DNA from 2 places in the Hydrogenophaga defluvii genome. Region 2 is predicted to be linked to the other one. Evidence: riboswitches for the same ligand, from Rfam matches in the RefSeq annotation. Region 2 holds a riboswitch; the other holds the start of a gene.
What was found. Region 2 has a riboswitch for cyclic di-GMP ahead of ACFQU0_RS17945 (methyl-accepting chemotaxis protein). Riboswitches for the same ligand answer to the same signal wherever they lie in the genome.

Region 1 (13,241 bases), on a different contig from region 2:
GCTCATCGCGTTCGCGGCCAAGCCTTGACCGAAATGGTGGGCGGTGCTCACGCTCACATCCCTGAACTGCACGAGCACATCGCACAGGGGTCTGGCACCTGCGGCCTGGAGCATTTCAAAGAAGCTTTCGCTGTCGTACCACCATGGGGAGGTTTTGCCCCGGTAGGACTTGCCGTGCGGGGCCAGCTCGATGGCTTGTGTCGCCCAGGTCAGGACGTCTTTGGGGTCCACTGGCACGCTTGGGCCCAGCTTGACCGCCACAAGGGTTCCCGTGGGCCTCTCGCATGGCTCGCTGCTCACACCTGTGGTCCCGTCATCCTTGGGGCTTAGGTGAAAGCGCCTGTCATGGGTCTCCACGTAGAGCTTGCCGCCCGAGGCCAGCACGGCGCCCGTCACCACCCGCAGCCCATTGCCCAAAGCCCCCCGCAAGGGCACCCGCACGAGCTTGGATGAGGTCAGGGGGCGGCGGATCGAGAAAAGTCGCGCCAAAGCCCCAGGATCGCAGGGCAGGCCGGGGCCATCGTCCTCAATGAGCACCCAGCCCGATTCGTAGCGCACCGTGACGTTGGCGCCCGCGTCCAGCGCGTTGTCGGTCAGCTCTTTGGCGACAAGGCTTGCCAGTTGGCGCACCGGCACGCCCGCCTTTTGCCCGAGGGTGCCGATGTTGCGAAACAGGGTCCAGTCTTCTCTCTCAAACATGCGAGCCTTTGCCTTCAAATCTTGACGCCGAGTGTATCGGTATATCCACCATTTGAGGGAAACAGTTTAATAAAACGTACACTTGAGCAACCAAAGGGGCTACAATTTAGCCATACCTTGCCGAGCGTGCCGACGCCTGGCCTGCCCGCCCCGCGACACCGGCTCCCGCCGCACGCTGTCCGGGTTCAGGCGGTCTTTCGCGGCTGTATGCGTGGCGGTATGCGTGGCTTTTAAGGCCTAAACTGAGCGCAAGAATCGGAAACCGAATGTCCCTTACCGTATCCACCGAACTCATCGCAGCAACTGTGAACCCTTCGTTTGAGAAGGCACGCGACTATGCGAAGGTCCTGCGTGATGATCGTGAAATTCGGATTGATGCGAGCCAGCTTGACACGCAGGCTCTGGGGGACCTGATCGCCGCTGCCACCGCAGTGGGTGACGCCAAGGCTGTTCGTGCGGTCGAGTCCATCGCGCAGGCCAGGGCGGGGGACTTCGGCAAGCCGGTGCCCAACTTCAAAGCGTTCCAGGGGGTTGTCGAGGCCTTCTTGAAGTCCAGCCTCATCGACGGCTGGATTTATGTCGAGGGGCGCGACGGCAAGATGTACCCCGAGCTTGTGACGAGCATCAGTTTCGATGATGGCAAGTCCCATGGCCGTGGTCAGCCCACCCCCACGGTTCGCATTCGCACCACCAGCTACGGCTTCAACCGGGACGGCAACATCAAGGGGGGCATTTCCGTCTACGGGAGTGTGCACACGTTCTCTCCGCAAGACGTGGCCAGGCGCCGCGTGGCCGATATCTTGGCTGACCAAGGCCTGTACAAGGAAACGCAGGCGCTTCGCGATGCGCACATGGAATCCTTGGATCGGCACCGCAAGGTCACACAAGGTGCCTTCGCCCAGCAGTTTCGTGTCAGCGGTGTTGTCTACCAGTACGAGGAAGACCACTACCACCGTCGAAACGTGGAGTTGACGGGGCGGCGCGTGATTCACGATCTTGAGTCCAAAGACTACGGCACGGCCCAGCGCTATGTCGAGTCATCGCTGTTTGATGCCGCACCTGACACGGACGATGGCGCCATGGGCGTGGGGCCGATTCCCGAGCACCCGCTGGTGAAGGTCTTTGATCTGAGCGCCCATGAGTTTTTCTGGGTGAATGCGGACAACCTGACCCCCTACCAGTACGACAAGACGCTGCGCGAAAAGCTGATCCTGCCGCCTACGCACCGGGATTTGCTGGACGTTCTCACCACGGACCTGAACGCCTTCGTCAATGACTTCATTGAGGGCAAGAGTGCTGGCAACGTGATCCTGTGCAAGGGCATTCCCGGCGTGGGCAAGACCTTGACGGCCGAGGTGTATGCCGAGCTGATCGACAAGCCCCTGTATTCCATCCATTCCGGGGCTTTGGGCACCACGGCCCAGGACATTGAGAAGAACCTGCGGACCATCTTCCAGCGGGGTAAGCGCTGGGACTGCGTGCTTCTTCTGGATGAGGCCGATGTGTTCGTGGTCCAGCGCGGCAACAACATCGAGCAAAACGCCATCGTGGCCGAGTTCCTGCGCACCCTCGAATACTTCGACGGCCTGCTGTTCATGACCACCAATCGTTCAGACCAGATCGATGAGGCCATCATTTCGCGCTGCGCGGCCATCATCAACTACGACCCGCCAGGCCCCAAGGATGCGGCTGCGATCTGGCGCGTCATGGCCACCCAGTACCAAGCCCCTCTCAGTGACGAGCTGATCGCTGAGTTGGTCGAACTTTTCCCCGAGATTGCGCCGCGCGACACCAAGATGCTCCTGCGGCTGGCTTTGCGGGTGGCGGTGGCGCACAAGGAGCCGCTCACGCTGGCCACCTTCCGGCGCTGCGCGATGTTTCGCGCGATCAAGATGCAGGAAACGGCCGCGTGAGCAACCTGGTGGCACCCAAGGCAGGGGAGCAGTACCGCGTGCTTGCGGCAACAACGGAGAACCTGCAGCGCATCCAAGAACGCTGGGTGGGGCTCAAAGAGCGGGTCGAACACAAGATGCAGGCGCTGGCCGGTAAAAGCCGCGCCGCTGAGGGAAGGCTCGTGGAGCAAGCAGCACGCGCCGCCAGCGGCTCAAAGCGCATTTTCTGGCTTCGAAAAGCCGCTGATGCCATGGCTGCGACAGCCGGGGGGCTTGCAGCCTGCAGACAGGGGTGCTCGCATTGCTGCCACATTGCCGTCCTTGTCTCGCGCGCCGAGGCTCAGGTGATCGCCAAAGAGACCGGTGTCGCCCTCAATCCCAAGGCAGGCAAGTACACGATGCACAACGCCTCTCAGGGGGATGCCACGGGCGCTGCAAAGGAGACCTTCGGAAAGCCGTGCCCCTTCTTGCGCGATCAGGCCTGCAGCATCTACGACAGCCGCCCCTTGACATGCAGGCAGTTGCTCAACATGGATGAGGATGACTTGCTGTGCCAGCTCATTGAGGGCAGCGCCCCCGAAGTGCCCTACATGAACACCCTGGACCATTCGGTGGCTGCGGTGGCCATCCTGGGCGGGCACCAGGACTATGACGATATCCGCAACTGGTTTGTATCCCGCGCTCCAACTTGAAACCTGAGGCCCAATAGCCATGTCACTCGGTTCGATGCCCTGTCCCTGTGGTGGAGACAATCCCAACTGCTTTCGATGCTGGGGAACGGGCATGTACGGGGTCAAGTCATCCGAGGAATCAACGCAAGGGGCTTACCTGGGCTCTCGTGTGAAGCCATCGCCAGGCTCAGGGCTCACCCAATGTCGTGAGTGTGGGGCATACGTTTCGGGCTTGTTGGCGCACATTCAACAGGAACACGGGCCTAAACCACGCAAAAAAGTTGTCCAATCCTCTGGGAACAAGACCAACAAAATCAAAACGATTTTGCTGGCCCCGATCCTTGCGCGTGCGGGTTCGTCGCCGAAGAAGCCGCCGAAGAGATCAGGGCCTCGCGTGAGCCCCGAATTGAAATGTCCCAAGTGCAAGGCAACGTTTCCAAATATCACGCAACTGAGGTCGCATGTCATTGGGTCTCACGGGCTCAAGGCGTTCTACGCATTGGATCTCCAAGCCCCGAGGTCACTGGAGCAAAACAGCGCCAAGCACAACCGCGCTACGCCAAGCCGTGCCTCCACCGCTGTAGAAAAGGACACGCCGAGCCCAGACAGTGCCAGCCAGGAGCGGCGCCTGGATGCCAAGAGGTACTGGGGGCACTCTTTCCGGGATCATGGCCAGTTCGGCTCCTACCCTTCACACGATGACATGGACGACGAGTCATGAACGCGGGCCCTGGAGCTAAGCCCAGCGCGGGGGCGCGGCTTTTGGCCATCGTGGAGGTCGATGCCTCTGAGCGCGTGCGGTGCGCGCAGCCGGGGTGCCAGAAATCGGTCTACAGGGCCATTCACATCGTCAGGGACGGCGGCGAGCTTCTGGTGCTGGGCTCCACCTGTTTTCAAAAGCGCTTTGGGGGCTTGTTGGCGCTGGGGCAGGCCCAATACGGGGGAGGGGGCGGCAAGCTTCTGAGCCCCGAAGAGCGGCAGATGCTGCAGGAAAACACCGAGGCCTTGCTGGCGCGCTTTGAGGCTCAAGAAGAACAGGCACGCCAGGCCGCAGCGCTGCGGCTTGCTCGGCTGCGTGAGGCCCAGCAAAGCGCCTTGGAGCGATCCAGAGCCCTGGCACCAGCCCCCAGCATTGCACCGGCTCCTGTAGCCCCATGGGCGCACGCGGGCGGTCGCCCCTTGCCCACGCGCCCGAGATTTCCTTGGGCCTGGATGAAGCCCCGAACCGGGGTCGCGGCCTACAAACTGCGCGACGGCACGGGCTGGGTACGGGTCGAGCATCTGGACGGGCGTCAATTCATCACCCCATGGCCCAGCTTCGAGGGCTGGGAAGAAGCTTTGCCGCCAGTGGTGGGGCGCGCGAATCTGGAGGTCGGAGGCTACGAGGTGCAGGGTGCCATCTTTGGCGCGATTGAATACCTGCGCTCACAACTTCAGGGCGGGCCCATGTCCGATATCCGAACTGGCATGTGGGCTGATGTGCTTGCGTACTTGGGTGGGAGACCCTGAGGGCGTTGGTTCTGCATCAGGCAGTTCAAAGCCCCAGGCCACGCCTTCAGGGCTCGCCCCACCTGCGCTGTGCGCTGGCCTTTTCATCGACCTTCAACTCAAACTCCACGCCCGAGGCGAGCATGTCCAGCATTGACTGGGCCTGGGCGCTTCGTTTTTCAGGGTCGATGCCTTCACGCAGATAGGCTTCGTGAGCACTCACACGCACGTGATTGCCGTGGACTTCAACATCCAAGAGGGGTGCGCCGGAGGGGGAGAACTTGCGCGCGGTGCGGACCTCGTGCCTGAGTTCAAGCTCCTTTGCGTTGACGCTGGCCAATCGCTGGGCCGTGATCGTCTCAGGCTGGGCCAGATGGTTTTCAATGTCGCGGATCAATCCCAGCGTCACGGCCACCGGGGGCATGCGTTTGAGGTATGCCGCGCATTGCTCCAGCAGGGCAATGGTGTCCGAGATTTCTGCCGCTTCAAAGGCCTTGCTTCGTGGTTCGGTCATTGGAGTAGTTTCTAGCCCATTTGCGAGCGCGCAACAACAGTGGCTGGTGCAGGGAGGCGACGCCATGGCCTCGCGGGCCAGTGGCAGATGGGGAGCTGCCCCTCAAGGCCTGTAGGTCTGTCGCGCTGCCTCCCCCACAGTGGGGAGAAATGCGCTGCACGCTTTGACGGCCTGCTCAAACTTTCGCAAAACGTCCCAATAGGCGTCGGTTTTCTTCATGTGAGGGCCCATGAAATCCATGCGCACCAATCCATGATCCGACCCCGGCCCGCTGCTGCCGCAGACACGCTCAACATTGCAGGCGGTTCCGTCTTTGCACACAAAGAAATCGGAGCCGCCGTAGTCAGACCCTTGCCTTACGCGCGTGAGGTCGGCATGGCTGTCACCGCAGTAGCGGCCTGCCCCTGTGATTCTTCCTCGCCAGTAGCAACTTGCGGTCACTTCGCCCTCAGCATCCGTGACGTGCCCAGGCAACTTGTACTTGAAGGGTTCAATCAGCTTGGAGGTTCGCCTTGGTTCTGTGTGCCATTCAATGTTGGGGTCGCCCGCTTTCTTTTTCGCAGGCTCAGGCGGTCGAAGCTCGCGCCCGAACATGCCGGTGGCCTTATGCCCAGGCTGGCACTCGTGCTGGTAGGAGGTTCGCCCATCAGGCGCGGTGCATCGCACCAGATTCTGTGCGTGTAAATGACTGCTCAAGCCACCTGCGGAAAAGAGGATTGCAGCCGTACAGGCTCTCATGATGATGGCCTTCACGTGCGCCAGAGCTGGGGGCTTTTCCATGGTTGCATCCTTGTGAATCAGGAGGGCGCTATGAGCGGTGCCACGAGCGCATGATTTCATTCGCCACGTTCGTCCTTGAATCGGACGTCAATGCGCTTTTCAAGGTAGCCGTGTGTGAACGCGTAGATTGCCAGCCCCGCGATTGTGTTCAGCCAGAACGGCATTCCGAACCAATGATGCAGGATGAAATACGGAACCGAGAACGCAAGCGCGTAAGGGGTGGCGGTCACGAATATCAACTTGGCGACTGTGCTTGGCTCCCGAAGGAAGGTGGTGACGAAACTCGATAGGAGAGCAATCGAGAAAAAGATGATGAACAAGATGATGCCGTACTTTATTAGAATACCACCTACCATTGCGAAGTCGTGGAGCACGTCTTGTTTCCTTCTAATTCAGTTAGGTTGCGTTCTTCGCGTACAGATCCAGGTGCTGGCGTTGAATTGCATTGATCTTCTTACAAGTAATGGGCCTGCTTTTAGACCTGACTCGTTATAAGCAGCCATGACCAGCACAGGTCTGGCTTTAGCCCCACTGAAGGCAGCGCATGGACAGTGTGCCGCTGTGAAAGCCTTCAAAGACGTGCCGGGGCTTTTCGTCCTCTTTCGCAGCACCCAGCGCGTACAGCAGCGGCCAGTAATGATCTGGTGTGGGTACCGCCATTCGTGCGGCTGAGCCCTGCAGATGAAAGTCTATCAAAGCCCCATCGTTTCGTGTGTTCAGGGCATGCTTTGCGAATTCATCGAAGTCGCGGGCCCAGCTCTGGCTGGCAGCAAGGCCTTCTGGAAACTCCCGGTCGGTTGCGCGCAGGTTGTGCACGATGTTGCCGCTGCCCACGATCAGCACGCCTTGCTTGCGCAGTGCGGCCAGTTCCTTGCCCACCAGGTAGTGAAACCGACCAGGCTTGTCGTAGTCTATGGAGACCTGAAACACCGGCACATCAGCGCCGGGGTACAGCCACTTGAGGACGGTCCATGTTCCATGATCGAAGCCCCATTGCTGTGTAGCGCTGGCCTGTGCGCCCGCGCTCTGGAGCAGCCCAGCGGCTTTGGTGGCGAATTCAGGGGCGCCCTTGGCTGGGTACTGCATTGCGTGCAGCTCAGCGGGGAAGCCACTGAAGTCATGGATGGTGGGGGGCTTGACCGAGGATTGCACCATGATGCTGCCGGGGGTGAGCCAGTGTGCGGAGACCACCAAAATCGCTTTGGGGCGTGGCAAGTCCTTGCCCCACTGGGTCAGTGTCTTGGTAAACGGGTTGTTGCGCAGAGCGTTCATTGGGCTCCCGTGGCCGATCATCAAGACCGGCATCGAGCCTGGAGTGTTGGCCTGTGCTGGCGTCTGTGCTGGTGCGGCTGCAGCGAGCTTGTGCTGCAGCGCGCTCAACAGGGCCAGGGCGGATGCGCCGAGGATGCGGCGGCGGGGGTGGGCAATCGTCATGGGGATAGGTTGGGCTTTGTGGCTGTTCCCAGCATGACTCTCACTGTAGTTGCCGTGTTCCTTCCTCGCAAGGAAATGCGCCCATTTAGATTTAAACGCGCGTATTTTCCTTGTTTTTCGCAGGTATGCGGCTCAGTGCTCGGGCCTCACAAGTCCTGACATAATGGAGCAAATGACCAGATTCAACACACTCGTCCGGGTATTCTTGCTGTTTTTCTCTTTTGCCTGCATGCTTGTCGGCCCTACAAAAGCCAGTGAGCGTCGAGCGTTGGAGATTACAGCCGTCTCCAAGGCTTCCACGGATGCAGTGAGGCAGGTTTCCTTGGTCGAAGGTGGTTTTAGCAATTATTTATTGGATTATCCACAACAATGGTCCGATCCAGATTTGGTCCCCACCTTCAAATACGGAGCGGCTTGGCGAGTTGGCCCCACCATCGATATCGTCGCCACCCATTCCTGCTCTGTTCGTTATTCCCATTTGTTCGAGGGTGTGTTTTGGCCTCGCGGTACGGACTGTGATCGCTCTTTGTTTGCTACCTTCAACAAAGTCCGTTATTTAGATGCGATTGAAGAAGCGATGCGATCACGTGGGGAGCGGATGAATCGCGAAATGTGGTCGAACCCGTATTACCTGAAGGTGGTCGCCGAAGACGCAGGGCCCTGGTCAGATGTTGCTGCAAAAGTTCTTAAATTCGAAAAGTCCAATTGGAAGTTGGACAATGCCAGTGGCGTGTCCGCTGAGTCTCTTTTTGACAGCGCACTCAAAGGTGATGCGTTGAAATTGAATTTTGCCAATGGCGCGCAACACATCGAGCTTGCCAAATTCAATGAGCTGCTCTCTTTTGCCCTAACCGAAAACGCCAAGCACGCAGAAGAAAGGTATGTCGCTGACAAGCGTAAGGCACAAATCGCGCTGATTCTTTATGGCAGTATCTTCGCGTTGGGTTTGCTGATTCTGTATGCGATCTGGCGCTTTGTGCGCAGGAACTATGCTCGCGCCAATGCCATGGCGCGCGAGAAGGCTGAAGTCGTCGCCAGTGCCGCCACAGGAGCCGTCAACAAGCTGCATCAGGCCAATGAGCTTCGCAAGGTGCGATCCGCGATCATGGATGAGACCGTGCGTGAAATGACGCGGCAGAGCTTGAGTTCTGCCAGCCCGGAGAGCAAAGAGGTGTTGGTGGCCGAGTTGCGCAAGGCCATTGAGAGCGGCAACCATGAGCTGGCCAACGCACTTGAGCTGGCGTTGAAGAGGGCCTGAATGTCGGGGGAGTGCATCCATACACTCATGCAGTTGGTTTGGCTGTCGGTTCCATGATCCGGCGCGCTCACTTTTTTATTGATGACTGATATGAAGATCAACCAGTTTTCTTGTGGTGATGGCTCTGTCCAGATTGGCAGCATCATGATCGACGGCAGAAGTGTTCGCATCGAGGGCATGGGGAACTCTGTGCAAGGCAGTGGCAACTTGATTACCCAAATCAGACCAGTGGTAGGCACGTTTGACTCTCTAGAAATCAAGGGAGTCGCGCAGGTGCAGGTAACCAGAGGTCCGGTGTGTTCGATTGAAGTTTGCGCCGAAGACAACCTGGTGGACTACATGCTGACCGAGGTGTCAGGCTCAACCTTGGTGATTGGCATCAAGAGCGGTATCTCGATCATGTCCACCAAGACGATGTTGGTTCGAGTCTCGATGCCGCAGACCGTTGATGTTGAACTGACTGGTTCCGGTAGTGTTTCACTGAGCGGTTTGGATCAGACCGATTTGTGTGTCAAGTTGTCAGGTTCGGGGGATGTAGCTGCCTCTGGGTGTGTGGAAAACTTGGTCCTGAAATTGACAGGTTCCGGTGACATTGAGATGCATAAGCTGTTGGCTCGCACACTCAATGTCAAGCTCTCTGGTTCAGGCAATGTGCACGCGTATGCCACAGACGAAGCCAAGGTTTTGCTCAACGGCTCGGGCGACATGATCATCAGCGGGAATCCGAAGGTACGAGACAGTCGGGTAAACGGCAGTGGTGACGTTTCGTTTCGGGGTTGACTGTCTTTTTTCGTGCTGCTGCAACCGGTTCAGCAATCCATTGAAGGAGCCTCGTTGGATGCCGGCGCGCTCTTGAGCGAATGCGGCCAGTACCGCTACAGGCTCTGGAGGCGTTGGGGGCCGGGGGCTTACCTGCTTTTCGTGATGCTCAATCCGAGCACTGCTGACAGCTCTCAGGATGACCCCACGGTACGCCGCTGCATCCGCTTTGCACAGGACCATCACTACGATGGCATCGAGGTTGTCAATCTGTTTGCATTCAGGGCTACGAACCCACTCGATTTGAAGGCTGCAGGCTACCCTGTTGGGCCCGACAACGACAGGCACATCCACGACGCCATGCAGGGCGCTGGAGCGGTCTGTGTTGCTTGGGGGGACCGTGCACGGAGGATTGATCGCGCAGGTGAGGTGCTGCAGATGATCAGTGCCGCAGGGCGGGTCATCAACTGCCTGGCCCAGACTAAGCATGGTTTACCGGGTCACCCGCTTATGCTGTCGGCATCGTGCCGCCTGATGCCCTATGAAGCCCCCACGAGCAACGCCTGAAGTTGATTCTTCAATGGTGCTTTTTTGCAGTTCCTTTCAGGAGATCGAGTGCAGAATTTGACGATGAAGCAATTCAATCGGTGGCAACGCATTGCCGTTTTGGCGTCTCTTTCGTGGTTCGGGCTTTGCACTTACTACTTGTGGCAAGACTTTCCAACTCAAGGATCTATAGACGTCAGGCTGTCTGCAAATCAGGCCGAAGAGTTTGAGGGCGCGCGACGCGAACTGGATGATGCAAAGCGACAGTGTGAAATCCAGTCTGGTGGGAATGTTGGTCAGGACATACTTGCGGGGTGCAGCAAACAGGCAGTTGAGAAATACCGCGCCCAAAGGGACCTGATCAGAGAGCACTACAGCAGCCTTTCTGAGCAGGATTCTCAGGAGTTGCCGAAGAGGCAGCTCCTGGTCCTTTTGCACTTGCTTGCGATTGGGGTAGTGGTCCCGATGGCGGTGTACAGCGCAATTGCCTGGGTTGCGCGTGCACCGAAGGGGTGATCAACGTGCGCACTGGGGCCTCTGGGCCCGTCTTCAGTTGAGCAGGCTTGGCGCTTGCTCGGTGTTGATGATTTCGGCGGCTACGTTCAGCGCATTGATGGCGGTTTGGGAGCCGAGGTTGGCTTGAGTGCTTGCCGTGATGACGGTCAGCACCTCAGCCCATGGGCAATTCCCCTGGTAGTCCAGGGCCTGGCGAGTTCGATGCCATCAGGAGGCGTGCCTGAGGCTTGAGTACCCTGTCACGGTCCAGTTCGCAATTCAGTTTTGGGGCTTACTGATTGGTTGATGCTTTGATCGAATCGACAGAGCGCAGCAATTTTTGAACGCTGAGGTACTGCGCCCTGCGTTGCGCTTCCTTTTGCTCTGGGGTCAACGGCATGGCGTCGATCTGCTGGTCGATTTGTACCTTGATTTCGGCAGGAATGTCGGGCAGGGGCTGGCCTTGTGCGCTTGCCTGCGCGGGCACTGCAGATGGCGTGGCCGCAGCCGCCGAAACAACAGGCGCCGCAGGCGGGGTCTTCATGGTGTCGTGGTTCTTGAACATGACCAGAATGTCGTGTGCACCAATGCGTTCGGCCACAGCCAGTGCACTCACGCCGCTGGCATCTGCGGTGCTCGGATCAACCCCGCCGCCCGCAAGGAAGAGGCCTACCGCCACATCATCTTTTCGGGAGACAGCCTGGTGAAACTGTTCCGCCGAGTGGTACGGCAGCCCCATGGCGTTGAGGTCTTTGCGGGCGTTGACTTTTGCCTGGACGGAGCCTGCGGGAGCCTGGGCCACCAGCGCCACCTGAGTGGCAGGGACTGCGGTGGCCACCGCAGTCATCGCGGCAGCAGCAGGAGACACTTCGGCGGGCAGTATCTTGGCCACCGCCTCCATGTCGGGTTCCTCAACAGGCTTGCCGGGAATGGATATGCGTTGGATGAGCGCGCCGGGGTAGACCTTCTTGATTTCGTCAATGCTCCACTTCAGTTCCTTGGCGATGCGGTCTTCGTCTTTGCCCTGAATGGCGGTCGTGATCCCCTTGAATAGCCCAGCGGTCAGGGACTGGGAGCGCACGATGCGATTGAAGACCACATAGGCCTTCACGCCTGCCTTGAAGTTGTAGAGGCACACCTGCGTGCCTTCTGCCACCTGAATGAAGGCGTTGGCTGTCGCGGCGGGGCGCTTGCGCAATTCGGCAAAGCCCCCATCGCACACATACGCTCTTGCGGGTGTGCCCAGGACTTCAACTTGCATGGTCGAAGGCTGGCCGGGGCGCGCGGGTGTGGTGTTGGCGATGGGTCGGTAGCTCAGGGTCGCGGGTATCCCGAACTGAGAGATTGCCTTGCGAACACCTTCCCCGGCATCGTTGGGCGTGATGTTGGGCAGGATGATTTCGGCTATGCCCGTGGTGAGGTCCGTCTGGTTTGTGATATCGCCCGTAGAGCCAGCGGCATTGGCGGTCGAGGCCGCGAGGAACAAGGGCAAGGCAGCAAGCTTCAGGCTGCGTTTGAGTTTCTGCATGGGTTGGCGCTTTCCGCTCTTTGGTTGAAACCATTCGGCAAGGTGCCTCTGCGCTCGATGCGAGAGAGCAGGGGGGCTTCTGGCCTGTATTCACACCGGAATAGACGCGCAATCAGGAGGTCGATTTGGAGTCGTAGAGCGCAACAGGCCCACAACTCGCAACAGCAGCGCATTTGCCAGACCGTGGTGTCCGTTTCGCGCCGTGTGCAGCCCCGCTATCGTGATTCCTGGTCAGAGGAATGGTAGACCGGAGGCTTTGCGACCCCGCCTTTCGCGCGGGTATGCCGATGATTTGATGGCCATTTTATCAGGCATTTCACCTCCAAATTACGATTTGGATTACATGATGTTCCACGATTTCCAAATACTCGCGCGCCGGATACGTGGTTCGAATTCCAGAGTGCTTCGCACTGACAAAAGAGGGGCGTTTTCCCTTGAATTCCTGTTCTGAGGCCCGCATTCCGTCCCCGGCGCCTGCTGGATACACTGGCATACGGCCCACCGGCAGGTGATTGCCCGTTGCTCGTTTGGAGTGTCTATGGCTGACAAAGAGATTTCGCGTTCAGTTCTCAATGAAATCCAATCACGCCGCCTCAAAGAGGCCAGACAGATTGACCCTACGCATGGCCTTCAGGCGTTGGCCGAATACGCGCCCGTTTCTCTGGGGACAATTGAGCATTTGCTGGATCTTGGGAACACGCCGCAGGAGCTGGTGACCTCTTTCTGCACCGCCACGCTCTGGAAATGCCGGGACAGCACCGGCAAAACCGCCAGGGAGGCATTCGAGCGCGCAGAGGCCGTGCGCGCCGAGGGGCGCCAGCGGATGCAACGGGATTTGTCTCAGGCCGCTGCCACCGGGCTTCCGGTCCTCATCGGCACCCCACGACAGATCGACTGGGCGACTTCATTGCGCACTGCCCATCTCAAGCACTTCCCCGACTCGGAGCACAAGAAGCAGAAGAAAGCCGCCTGGTGGATCGACCACCGGCACGAGCTTTGAGCAGGGTGATCTTCGGGGCAACAAAGCGCACCAAGCCCCAATTCCAACCCCGATTCGACGTCCGCAGGGCCCAGCAGCCCCTTACACTGTACGGATGTAAGGGGTATCCACTTAGCTCCAGTCAGTGCAAAATAACTGGATGGATATCCATACTTTAGCGCCAGCACCCGGAAAAGA
Region 2 (11,064 bases):
TGAAGGCTCAACCTGGACGTTGGGAACATGCGCTGGAAGGTGCGGTGGTCGGCGACAACGGAGGCGGAATAGCACATGGGACTTTCCTCTTGGGGGGCCTCTGCGAATTGGGCGGGGTTGGGAAGCTGATGGGGCGGTAGCCAAAGTGGCTTTCAACGGTGACGCTCAACCGGGGGGCTGGTGGCGGCATGGTGGCGGGGGCTTTTCTGGACTTGTCCACAGAACTGGGCCGCATGTAGTTCAACGGTGACGGACTTGTCCCGATTAAAAAACATTAAGAGAAGGATTAGGCCCTGTGCACAACTGACCCAAGGCGTTGATTTCATTGGTAGTTCAAGAGTGACGACCGTCACCCTTGGACCATGGCGCCGTCACCGTTGAACTGCGCATGTGTCACCCTTGGACTGTTACCCGCTCGATTTTGTCACCCTTGGACTAGGTGAGCCGCCTGTCACCGTTGAACTACGTTTTGGCCTGCTGGCGCGTGCGAAAGGCGCATCCGTCACTGTTGGGCAGCGAGATTCGTCCATTTCTGCCTGGTGGGAGGCCTCAGCCGTCACCGTTGAACTATGTGATGCGACTTTTGTGGGGATTCTGGGGGTGCCTTGTCACCCTTGAACTATGGATGGCACCCGTGGCGACGAGGCGTGGGGCTCTGCCGTCACCGTTGAACTATGAAACGTCACCGTTGAACTATGGACATGGCAGGCCGTGCACCGGCACACTCGACTGTCAACCTCACATGCATGACGCCCATGTCCTCACGCCATAGTTCAACAGTGACGGTTTCTCAAGAGCAGCTACCCATTTGGCCCAACGATTTGCGCGGCCTGCCCAATGCGTTCGCCCGCTCTGCGCTGTTCAACGTGGCCAATGCCCGCAAAGGTGCGCGAACCAACCTCAAGCGACACAAGGTTGCGGCCTTGCAGGGCACCTCAATCGATTACACCGGAGAGGAACTTCGGCAGGACGACGAAGATTGCTTTCTGCAGATCCTGCACTTGGCACGGATGCAGGAGATCGGGTCCGAGGTTCGCTTCACCGCATACGCGATGATCACCGAGCTGGGCTGGACGCGCAACTCTGGAAGCTACCAGCGGCTGGTTGACTGTCTGAACCGGCTCAATGCCACGGCGGTGGCTGTCACCGTGACGCGTGAGGGTGGTGCTGTGGTGGAGAACTACACCGGTTCGCTGATTCGGTCCTTTCGCTGGCGTGAGGCCAACGGTGATGCACCCTTGCGCGAGTGGACGGTGCTGCTGGAGCGCGAGATCATTGCCCTGTTTGGCCCGCAGAGCTACACACGGCTGGACTGGAAGATGCGCATGCGCTTGGCGCCCATGGAGAAGTGGCTGCACAGCTTCTATCACACGCACCGCCATCCCCTGAAAATCTCAGTCGCAACGCTGCACCGGCTCTCAGGCTCGGAAATCCCTGAAAAGGAAATGCGCAAGTTCCGCTACAAGCTCAAGAAGGCCCTTGCCACGCTGGTGGAGCAGGGGTTTTTCATCAAGGCCTACATCGACCCGGCAGCGGACTTGGTGGTGGTACAACGCAATCTGACCCATCAATCCATAGTCGAACGGTGACACTGCAAAGCCCCAGCCCTATGAGCGCATGCAATGGCTGAACCCAAGCCCCCGAATACGAAAATCGAGTTGCGCCCTGGAGAGAGTCTCTGGGAGGCGATGACTCGTGAGTTGGCCAGCAACCCTGACAGCCCCTCATCCTTGAGCATCATGTCGGCCGTGAACAAGGCCATCAAGCCCCGCGCTCAAGCTGTTGACCAGGTGGTGGATGCGATGGCGGCGCAACTGCAGCATGACGGCCAGTCGCAGCGAGCAGCGGTGCAGGCTGCAATCGGGCACTGGGAGCGTGCGTGTGGCGCACCGATGGAGCCTGACATTCGTGCGGGTCTGCAGAAAACGGCAGTGGAGCGGGCCACGCAAGCACGCCGCAAACCCCCAAAGATCGGCAACATCTTGACAAGCGTTCCGACCGTCACGGACACCGGATACCGCCTTGGCATCCACCTCGAAGGCTTGGAGGGCACCTGGCATCGACTGTGGGCGATCATGTGTTTGGCAGTTGAATTCGACGGCGATGTGGACCAGGATGAAGGTGTCTTGGCTGTGCGCACCCAGTTTGAGGAACTGCTGAGCCGCAAGCTGTTGCCCGTTGAGTGGGTGGCACTGACGGCGCATGTCAAGGCGCGGTTCGAGTCGGGTGGATAAAAGGGGCGGTAACTGGCCGTCCGAACCACTGTTCATTCGGGAGCGCGCAGCGGTGAGTTGTTTACGTGCGTCACTGCGAAATCACGCCATCACGCGTTCAACGGCACACTATCAATTCAATTGCTGGATTCACCATCCCTGTCATAAACGATCATCACTTGATTAAGTTTTCCGCCATGAACCTTGGGAACCCCTGGTATATGGTGGTCGCCGAGCGGCGACAGTAGTTGTCAGCCTCAACAATGGTATTTTTTCCACATTTGACGCTGATTGAAATATCCGCCGAAGACGCACCTCTCGGTGTCTTCATTGCGCTTACGCCAATCTTGTAAGTGTCCGTTGGATTATAGGTTTCAATGATCGTATCGTTGGCAACCTGTATCTTCATGTCGGAGATTTTTGAAATATAAATCTGCGTCAGGGCGAATGCCTTGTCACACTCAAGCTTGTCCTGGCATCTAAATATAGACTTTTCGCGCACCTCTCTAAAATTGTCGATGGCCCTGGCCTCTGCTGCGAGAGCTTGTTTTTCCTTTTCTACTTCTGCCGCAGCTTTTTGCTCATTGAATTTAACGAAATTCAAATGTGCCTGTTCGTAATTTCCATGAGCTATAGCAAGGTCGTCGCCAGACGCTGCTTGCGCAAACCGCGTAAGTCTTCGCTTCAATTCAGCATGAGCTAAATTAATTTCATAGGTTCGGAATGCGCTTGTTAGTTTTTCAACTGAAAAACTTTCAATTGCCGCCGCTCTCAATGCGGGTTGAGATTTGTACAATTGAATGGCTTTGTTTCTGGTCGCGCTATTTTCATGCAGAAACGCATATTCCAACGACTTGTATGCGTCAGCAAAATTCTTATCATTAATTTCGGACTCCGCTCTCGCGATGTAGTCGATTGGGCGACCAGTCGAAGCACACCCAATCAAAGTCCAAACGGTCAGAAATACAAATACACTTTTCCAGCCAATCACGTGAGTTGCATTCATGTTTCTCGCCAGTTTGCAGTATGCACGGACGTGATTATGGCAACCAACCAACGACCTCATGTGCCATCTGACAACTTTTTCACGGCTCGCGTGTGCCTCGGCTTTGCAAGCAACTGCGTATCATTCGGCGGTATGACGGGGGAGCGCGGGGCGTATGTTTGAGCGCTTTCTGAGCAACCTAAGCTACCCGCCTGATGAGGGTGGGAGTCGTTCGTTCAACTGGCGTGCTGCCATGGCGCGGAACGCTTCAAACTCTGCCTCTGTTGGCGCCACCACGGCCCCAAGGCCTTTCTCTGCGCAGATGGATTGAGCGATGAGGTGCGCTGCGTGTAGCTCTACCCGCTCTTGCGGTGGGGCGTACTCTGCTGCGAACTGGCCACGGCGCCCAGACAAAATCTGCAGGGCAGTTATCAGTGACAAGTTGGAGCCAAAAGCCGACTTGAGGTCAGCAAGCGCCTCTTTGATCTGTTCTTGCGAGCCCCCCAGAGAGTGCACAACCCGTGCGCATGCGCGAACCCGAGGAAGGTCGGCTTGTGCTTCGGCGCGAGCTTGGGCGATTTTGTGCAGGAGGGCTGGGCTTTGGGTGCTCATGGTGGGAATGTACTGCGTGAACCTAGAACAAGGCGTGAGATAGAGAAGGGTAAATTGCTGCGTAAACTCACAGTCAGGTCTGGTGGGCTGACCCCCTCAACGATGGATTCAGATGGCGAAGATCACGACAAACGAATTGCGAAAACGGCTTTCAGCATTCGCCCACCAATGGGCCGGCGCCAGCAGCGAGCGAGCCGACGAAAAGCTGTTCACGGCCCAGTTCCTGGCCTGCTTTGGTGTTCAGCCCCACCAGTACAGCCGCGAGTACAGGCTGTCCATGCGCGACGGCAGTCACGGCTTTATGGATGGCTTCATCCCCGGCAAGGTGATCATTGAGGGCAAGAGCCTCGGTAAAGACCTCAAGAAGGCGAGAGCACAGGCTGATGAGTACCGCTGGGCATGCCCCCCGCAGGACCAGCCCCGCTATGTTCTGCTGCACGATTTCAACCAGTTCGTGCTCTTCGACCTGGCACAGGACAAGTCCCACACCTGCCTGTTGACGGATTTGTCCAAACGTGCCGAGTGGTTCCGATTCCTTGTGGGCGATGTGGCCCCGCAGATCACTGAGGAAAGTGAAGCCGACAGACGCGCCGCTGAGAAGATGGCAGCGCTGCACGAGGCACTTCTCAAAAGCAACTTCACAGGCCGTGATCTGGAAATTTTCCTCACCAGACTGCTGTTCTGTCTCTTCGCGGACGATACAGCCATCTTCGGTGACAACGGCCTGTTTCGACGCCTCATTGAAGGGACGCGTGAGGACGGCAAGGACGTTGGCTCCCAGCTCAATGAGCTGTTTGCGGTGTTGGACACGGAGCCCAAGAAGCGAAGCAAGCTGCTCGATGAAGATCTCAAGGCCTTTGAGTACATCAATGGGCAACTCTTCTCCGAGCGCTCTGGAATTCCAGCCATCGACAGCACCTTGCGAGCGCTGTTGCTGGAATGCGTTCGCCTAGACTGGTCAAAAATATCGCCAGCCATCTTCGGGGCGATGTTCCAGGGCGTTCTTGAACAGAATGCCGATGATCAGGATGAGGCCAGCGGTGAGAGCGAGAGCGCCAGCCAAAAGAAAAAACAACGAGGCGCAAAGCGCCGGGAATTGGGGGCTCACTACACCTCCGAGCGCAACATCCTGCGTGCCATCAACCCACTCTTCATGGACAGCCTGAGGGCCGAACTTGAGTCCGCTGGCACCAGCCGCCTCAAGCTGCAGGCGCTATACGACAAGCTGCCTACCATCCGGGTTTTTGACCCAGCCTGCGGCTGCGGCAACTTCCTGGTCATCGCCTACCGCGAGCTGCGCCGCCTGGAAATGGACCTCATCGACCGACTGTTCAGCAAGGGCGGTCAGACCAAGGGACTGCTAGACATTAGCACCCTGATCCGGGTGAGTGTTGAGCAGTTTTTCGGCATCGAAATTGACGAAAGCGCCGCCCACATCGCACAGGTGGCCATGTGGATCACGGACCACCAGTTGAACTTGGAAGCCGCAGACCGCTTCGGCAACACAAGGCCCAGTGTCCCTCTGGTGCACAGCCCCCACATCCGCCACGGCAATGCACTGCGGCTGGATTGGAATACGGTGCTTTCCCCCGCCGACTGCACGTTCATCGTTGGCAATCCGCCGTTCGTGGGCGCCAAGTTCCTCAAGCCAGCACAGCGCGCGGATGTTGCACATGTCATGGAGGGTATACCGAGCTTCGGTCTTTTGGATTTCGTTGCCTGCTGGCATGTCCTTGCCGCGCGCTACATGCGCCAGAACCCTCTGATCCGCGCATCACTGGTGTCCACTAACAGCATCTGCCAAGGCGAACAGGTCGGGGTGCTCTGGTCGCATCTGCTGGAACAAGGGATTCAGATCCACTTCGCGCACCGAACGTTTCAGTGGAGCAACGAGGGGCGCGGTGTGGCGGCTGTCCACTGCATCATTGTCGGTTTCGGACTGCAGCCAGCAGAGCAACCGCGACTCTTCGAATACGGATCGAACATAAAAGCCCCAGAGGCCCAGTTGCAGTTCGTCAAGCGCATCAACCCGTACCTGGTGGACGGCCCAGATGTGGTCCTGCTGCGCCGCTCTAGCCCCTTGAGCAGCGTGCCAGAAATGGGGATTGGCAATAAACCCATTGACGATGGGAACTACCTTTTCACGCCCGAACAGAAGGCGGAGTTCATTGCGGCTGAGCCAGCAAGCGCGCCTTTTTTCCGTCGCTGGCTTGGGTCAGAGGAATTCCTCAACGGCATTGAACGGTGGTGCCTGTTGCTCAAGGACGTGAGCCCGAATGAGCTTGCCCACTTGCCGGAATGCCGAAAGCGGATTGATGCGGTTCGTAAGTTCCGTGAAAAAAGTGACAGCAGGCCCACTAAGGCGTTGGGCGCCACACCACGCAGTTTTCACGTCGAGTTCTTCCCGCAAGGCAACTACCTGGTGGTCCCTGAAGTGTCCTCGGAGAAGCGCCGGTACATCCCCATTGGCTTTTTGGACTCCACCATCCTGGCCAGCAACCTGCTCAAGACTGTTCCCGATGCGACGCTCTACCACTTCGGCGTGCTCTGCAGCAGCGCGCATAACGCCTGGATGCGCACGGTTGCGGGCCGGATGAAGAGCGACTACCGCTACTCGGTCAAGATCGTCTACAACAACTTCCCATGGCCTGCCCAACCCACCGCGAAGCAACGACTGGCCATCGAGACGGCTGCTCAAGCCGTTCTTGATGCGCGTGCACGGTATCCAGACAGCTCCCTGGCGCAGCTCTACAACCTGTCCTCAATGCCTGCCGAGCTGGTCGCTGCACACGCCGTGCTAGACAAAGCTGTCGATTCCGCTTACGGCTACAAGGGGGGGCATGACGATGCCAGTCGAGCACGCTACCTTTTTGACCAGTACCTTCAGGCAACGGAGGAAGTCATCGCGCCCCCCCCGAGCGCGTCTTAGCGACCGCAGAGAGGTCGTTGCGCTAGAGGTCCGGTACAGCTCAATCGCAGCGGTCATCAGAAGGACTCCCAGTCGCCGCCGTCCGCTGCAGGGCTTGTTGCAGGCTTGGCGCGGTGGACCGGTGCACCCAGGCGGGCGGATGCCGGGGCTGCAGCGGCCTTGGGCGCGTTCAATTGGGCGGCTGGGTGCCTAGGGCCTTTCGCGGGCACCACGGGGCTTTTGGTGGGCTTCTGACGAACCGGGGCCTTGGCCGTGGGCATGGTGTGGGCCTGCAGCACCTGAATGTGGCTGTTGCGCAGATCCGCTTCACTCAGGCGGAAGGTCTGAACCACCTTGGAGAGCTGGGCGGCTTGCTCGCTCATGCTGGAGGCGGCAGCGGCGCTTTCCTCCACCAGGGCTGCGTTCTGCTGGGTCATCTGATCCAGGTTGGCCACGGCCGCGTTGATCTGGTTCACCCCTTCGGACTGCTCGGATGCGGATGAGGCGATCTCCCCAATAATGTCGCGCACCCGCACCACGTTCTCAACGATTTCCTTCATCGTCTCGCCCGCCTGAGTCACCAGGTTGGTGCCGGCGTCCACGCGGGTCACGGTGTTGCCGATCAGTTCCTTGATTTCCTTGGCGGCTTGGGCGCTGCGCTGGGCCAGCGTGCGCACTTCACCGGCCACCACCGCAAAGCCCCGGCCCTGCTCACCCGCACGGGCCGCTTCGACGGCAGCGTTCAAGGCCAGGATGTTGGTCTGGAAGGCAATGCCATCGATCACCGAAATAATGTCGTTGATCTTGCGCGAGGCCTCATTGATTTGCTGCATGGTGGTTACCACCTCGCCCACCACCTCGCCGCCCTTTTGCGCGCTCACACCGGCCACGTCAGCAAGTTGGGTCGCCACACGTGCGGAGTCGGCCGATTGTTTGATGGCGCCCGACATTTGCTCCATGCTGGCTGCGGTCTCTTCCAGGTTGGATGCCGTCTGCTCGGTACGCGCGCTCAGGTCGTGGTTGCCGGTGGCGATTTCCTCAGAGGCCACCGTGATGTTGTCGGTCCCACGGCGCACATCGGCCACCACACTCACCAGTTGATCGCGCATGTCATCAAGCGCCTTGGCCAAAGCCCCAATCTCGTCATTGCTCTGCATGTTCAAGCGCACCGTCAGATCTCCCTTGGCGATTTGCTGGGCGAAGTCCAGGGCCTGCTGCAGGGGCTTGCGAATACCACGCACCAGCGCGACTGCACCGGCAGCGATGGCCAGCATCAGGAGCACCACCACGATGGTCGCGTTGCGGGTGTTGGCGTTGCGGTCGGCGACGCTCTGAGCCTGCACATCCGCCACGGCCTTGGTCTGGCTACCGGCGAATTCATCCAGCGCGCCCAGGTAGGGCGTGATGGCGGCATTGAACGGGCCCTGCACGTGGCCAGCCGCGCCCACCTGGTCCCCCGCGTCTTTCAACTTGCGAGCTGCAGCCAGCTCATCGAGCACGGTCTTGCGCAGGGATGCGATCTTCGCCATCTGAGCCTTCTCGCTGTCGGTCAGCTCCATGGCCTCAATCTGCTTTTGCACCTCTGTGATTTGCTTGATGGTCCCCGACACCTTGTCCTTGAAATAGGCATCCACGGTGGGGTCCGAGCTGAGCATGGAGGCCTGCAGCCGGTTGACGTTGAGCGTGGTCATCGACGCCCAGGCGTGCACCAGTTCGCTCTTGGTGTTGGCTTGCCCCAGTGCTGAGGAAGCAGCCGCATTGATGCGCGACGTGTTGATGCTGGTGCCAGCGAGCACAGCAACGAGGGACAGGATGATGGTGGCCACCGCCGCCCAAAGTTTGCCGCCGATAGAGAGTCGGTTGAAAATCACGAGGTTCAATCTCACAGGAGCGCACGGCGCCACGCCAGGCCGACCCGTTTCCGGTTCAGCCATGCCAATGCTGGGTTTGCAACAGAAGAAGCCCCTGGGGGCGCATGTGTCAGGTGCGGTATTCGCACTGGACGGCAGGGGCGGGCCCAAAGAGAAAAAGGGGCAGTGCCACAAAGCGCGAATGCAGATCGATTCGCGCGAAGCAGTCCGCGCAAGGGAGGACTGGCAACCCCGCTGCCATGTCCCGTGCTGCAAGTGCATGGAGGTAGGTCGGAGGCTTTGCGGCCCTGGCTTTCGCGCAGGTGAGCCCTTCAATTGTACGGGTTTACCCGTATTTTCACAATGTGGCGACGCGTCGGCGCGGGGCTTTGCTGTTCAGATCCACGTCTCCACAATCTTGGCGTCATCCGAATCAGCGCGCTCCAAACGGTACAGGCCTGGTGGGAGTCGGCTGCGAAGCTCTTCGAGGGTCGAGCTTTGAAGTGTTTCCGCTGTCGGGGTGTCGTTGAGCCACTTGCGCGCAACAAACCGCCCTGGAAAATCCACCGGGTTGTCGTAAACCACCCAGATTGGCAGGGCGTTGTTCGTCTGATCGATTAGCATTTTGTTGCTGCCTCAGTTCACATCAAAAGACCAGCAGACCTGAATTGTTCAGCGCAGTGTGCACCGGCTTGGGCAGGACGTGGAACCACCCAGGCTGCAGGATCAGTGCATGCAGGTGCCCGCTCTCGGATTCGGCACCGCTGAGCCAGATGCGGTGCTTCCCGTCCAAGCCTTTGCCGGTCAGGTTGACCTGTTTGCGGGCGGTGGCCAGCCACACCTGGCGGTTCAGCGCCTCAGCGTTTTTGGCAATCGAACACACCCAGGACCAAATGGCCTGCTCACCGGCAGGCGTCAATTTCAGAATCATCTTGAACGAGCCCCGGCTCAGAAGGGCTGCAGAAAGGGGCTTTCACTATCGAAAGCGCGATTCCACGTTTCGAGAATCCCAAGCCCCAGTAACAACGCGCCAGGCACGGTGAACCAGAGGCTGTGCCAACTCAATGCGAAATACCAGATCGAGGCGCCCAGGCCCATGCAGATGACCGAGTGGAGGGCGCTGGCCGCAATCACGAGGCGAAGGAAGGAAATTGCGCCAACCAGCGCCAGCACCATTCCCACTGCCAACACGGCCGTACCGCCATAAAAGACAGCCAGTCGCCATGACTCACTGGGGATGAGTGCCGACAAAACTTTGCAGACCAGACCGGCAATCAAAATCTTGCCCCACATCCTGACCAGTCGGGATTCTGACCAGGGCGCCTCTGAGGCGGGAAAGAACTTGCGGAATTTCATTGCTTGGCGCTCCCTTGTGTAGAGCGTGTGGCGTTGGACGTCTCAAGGTAGGCCATGAGCGTCGCGGCACTGAGGCCGATCATTGCGATGAGCCCACACACGGCGCAGGCCATGAGTGCACCACGGCGAAGCGTGTTTCCAACGGAGGCGGTGGGGGCTGCAGCAGGGGCCCTCTGGCCCATGTGTTGTCTGCTTGTGTGGATCTGTTCCAGCTCGGCGGCGATGGCCTGGCAGTCGGCAACATACGCGGCGAGGTCGTTTATCTCGAAGCCGTCCTCGTGCATCGCTTTGTTGCGCAATGTCGCGACATAGCGGATGCGCTTGACCAGTCGATCAGGAAGGGCAGGGGTGACGCTCGCGGTTTTCTCATAGAGGCCGCGCCCTGTCGCACCAAATCTTGCGCCAAGAATCGTTTCAATGTTCTTGGCGGAGGCAACAACGTCTTTGATCGTGAAGGCGGTCATGTCAGGATGGCGCGGCTACGCGCTGAGAAAGCCCCAGCGGTTCGCGCCGGGGCGGGGTCGGCATCAGGTTTCAGGGGAGTAGTAGAGGGTGGTTCCGCACTGGGTGCAGAAGTGCGCGCGTGTATACGTGTGCTCCCGCAAGGAACGCACGTTGATGCGCCGACCGCCACAGGAGTGGCATGAAACCCCGTTGCCGTGCACGTGAGTCGGGTGAGTTGCCTTGTACCAGTCGTAGCTCATTTGCTTGTACTTGGCCATGGTCGCCTGGAATTCCTTGGCCCTGGAAAAGCTGGAAATCAACATTCCAATCAGCACCACAAACCAAACCACGCCGAAAGCTGTGAAGGCGTGCATCTGCGTCAGCAGACCAAAAATGGAAATAACTGGGCCCAGGGCGAGGCAGAACAGGTACAGGGCGATGTAGATGATTCTTTTCATAGACACGTGAATGTTGATGTGAGCGGTTTTCTGATGCGGTTGGTCTCAGCGCTATTCACCATGAGGTTTGTTGGGAGTTCGCCCGCACACCACCTGCCATGCCTTCCATGTGACGTACACCGTCAGGAAGAGCGCCAGACCCAGCCACATGAGCACAGCAGCGGCGACATACATGTACGCCACCAGGTCAGCGCTTGACATGCAGGTTTCGCCAAGGGTGCAGCCCGCTGCCTTGGCA

Region 1: it holds a riboswitch for cyclic di-GMP, as region 2 does, so the genes downstream of both, ACFQU0_RS11555 (hypothetical protein) here and ACFQU0_RS17945 (methyl-accepting chemotaxis protein) in region 2, are expected to answer to the same signal.

What each region holds. Positions count from the first base shown of each region.
Region 1 is NZ_JBHTBZ010000027.1:6,485-19,725, forward strand. It holds gene ACFQU0_RS11495 (hypothetical protein) at 1-699, opposite strand, end outside; gene ACFQU0_RS11500 (AAA family ATPase) at 966-2,612, shown strand; gene ACFQU0_RS11505 (YkgJ family cysteine cluster protein) at 2,609-3,283, shown strand; gene ACFQU0_RS11510 (hypothetical protein) at 4,034-4,771, shown strand; gene ACFQU0_RS11515 (hypothetical protein) at 4,818-5,264, opposite strand; gene ACFQU0_RS11520 (hypothetical protein) at 5,367-6,044, opposite strand; gene ACFQU0_RS11525 (hypothetical protein) at 6,101-6,418, opposite strand; gene ygiD (4,5-DOPA-extradiol-dioxygenase) at 6,567-7,478, opposite strand; gene ACFQU0_RS11535 (hypothetical protein) at 7,642-8,736, shown strand; gene ACFQU0_RS11540 (head GIN domain-containing protein) at 8,827-9,516, shown strand; gene ACFQU0_RS11545 (DUF1643 domain-containing protein) at 9,529-10,062, shown strand; gene ACFQU0_RS11550 (hypothetical protein) at 10,111-10,557, shown strand; gene ACFQU0_RS11555 (hypothetical protein) at 10,829-12,064, opposite strand; cyclic di-GMP riboswitch class I at 12,267-12,360, opposite strand; gene ACFQU0_RS11560 (hypothetical protein) at 12,603-13,064, shown strand.
Region 2 is NZ_JBHTBZ010000062.1:13,970-25,033, forward strand. It holds gene ACFQU0_RS17920 (SOS response-associated peptidase family protein) at 1-77, opposite strand, end outside; gene trfA (plasmid replication initiator TrfA) at 747-1,589, shown strand; gene ACFQU0_RS17930 (hypothetical protein) at 1,623-2,234, shown strand; gene ACFQU0_RS17935 (hypothetical protein) at 2,389-3,219, opposite strand; gene ACFQU0_RS17940 (class I SAM-dependent DNA methyltransferase) at 3,923-6,739, shown strand; gene ACFQU0_RS17945 (methyl-accepting chemotaxis protein) at 6,796-8,589, opposite strand; cyclic di-GMP riboswitch class I at 8,811-8,908, opposite strand; gene ACFQU0_RS17950 (hypothetical protein) at 8,965-9,192, opposite strand; gene ACFQU0_RS17955 (hypothetical protein) at 9,215-9,499, opposite strand; gene ACFQU0_RS17960 (hypothetical protein) at 9,517-9,924, opposite strand; gene ACFQU0_RS17965 (hypothetical protein) at 9,921-10,388, opposite strand; gene ACFQU0_RS17970 (hypothetical protein) at 10,452-10,826, opposite strand; gene ACFQU0_RS17975 (hypothetical protein) at 10,878-11,064, opposite strand, start outside.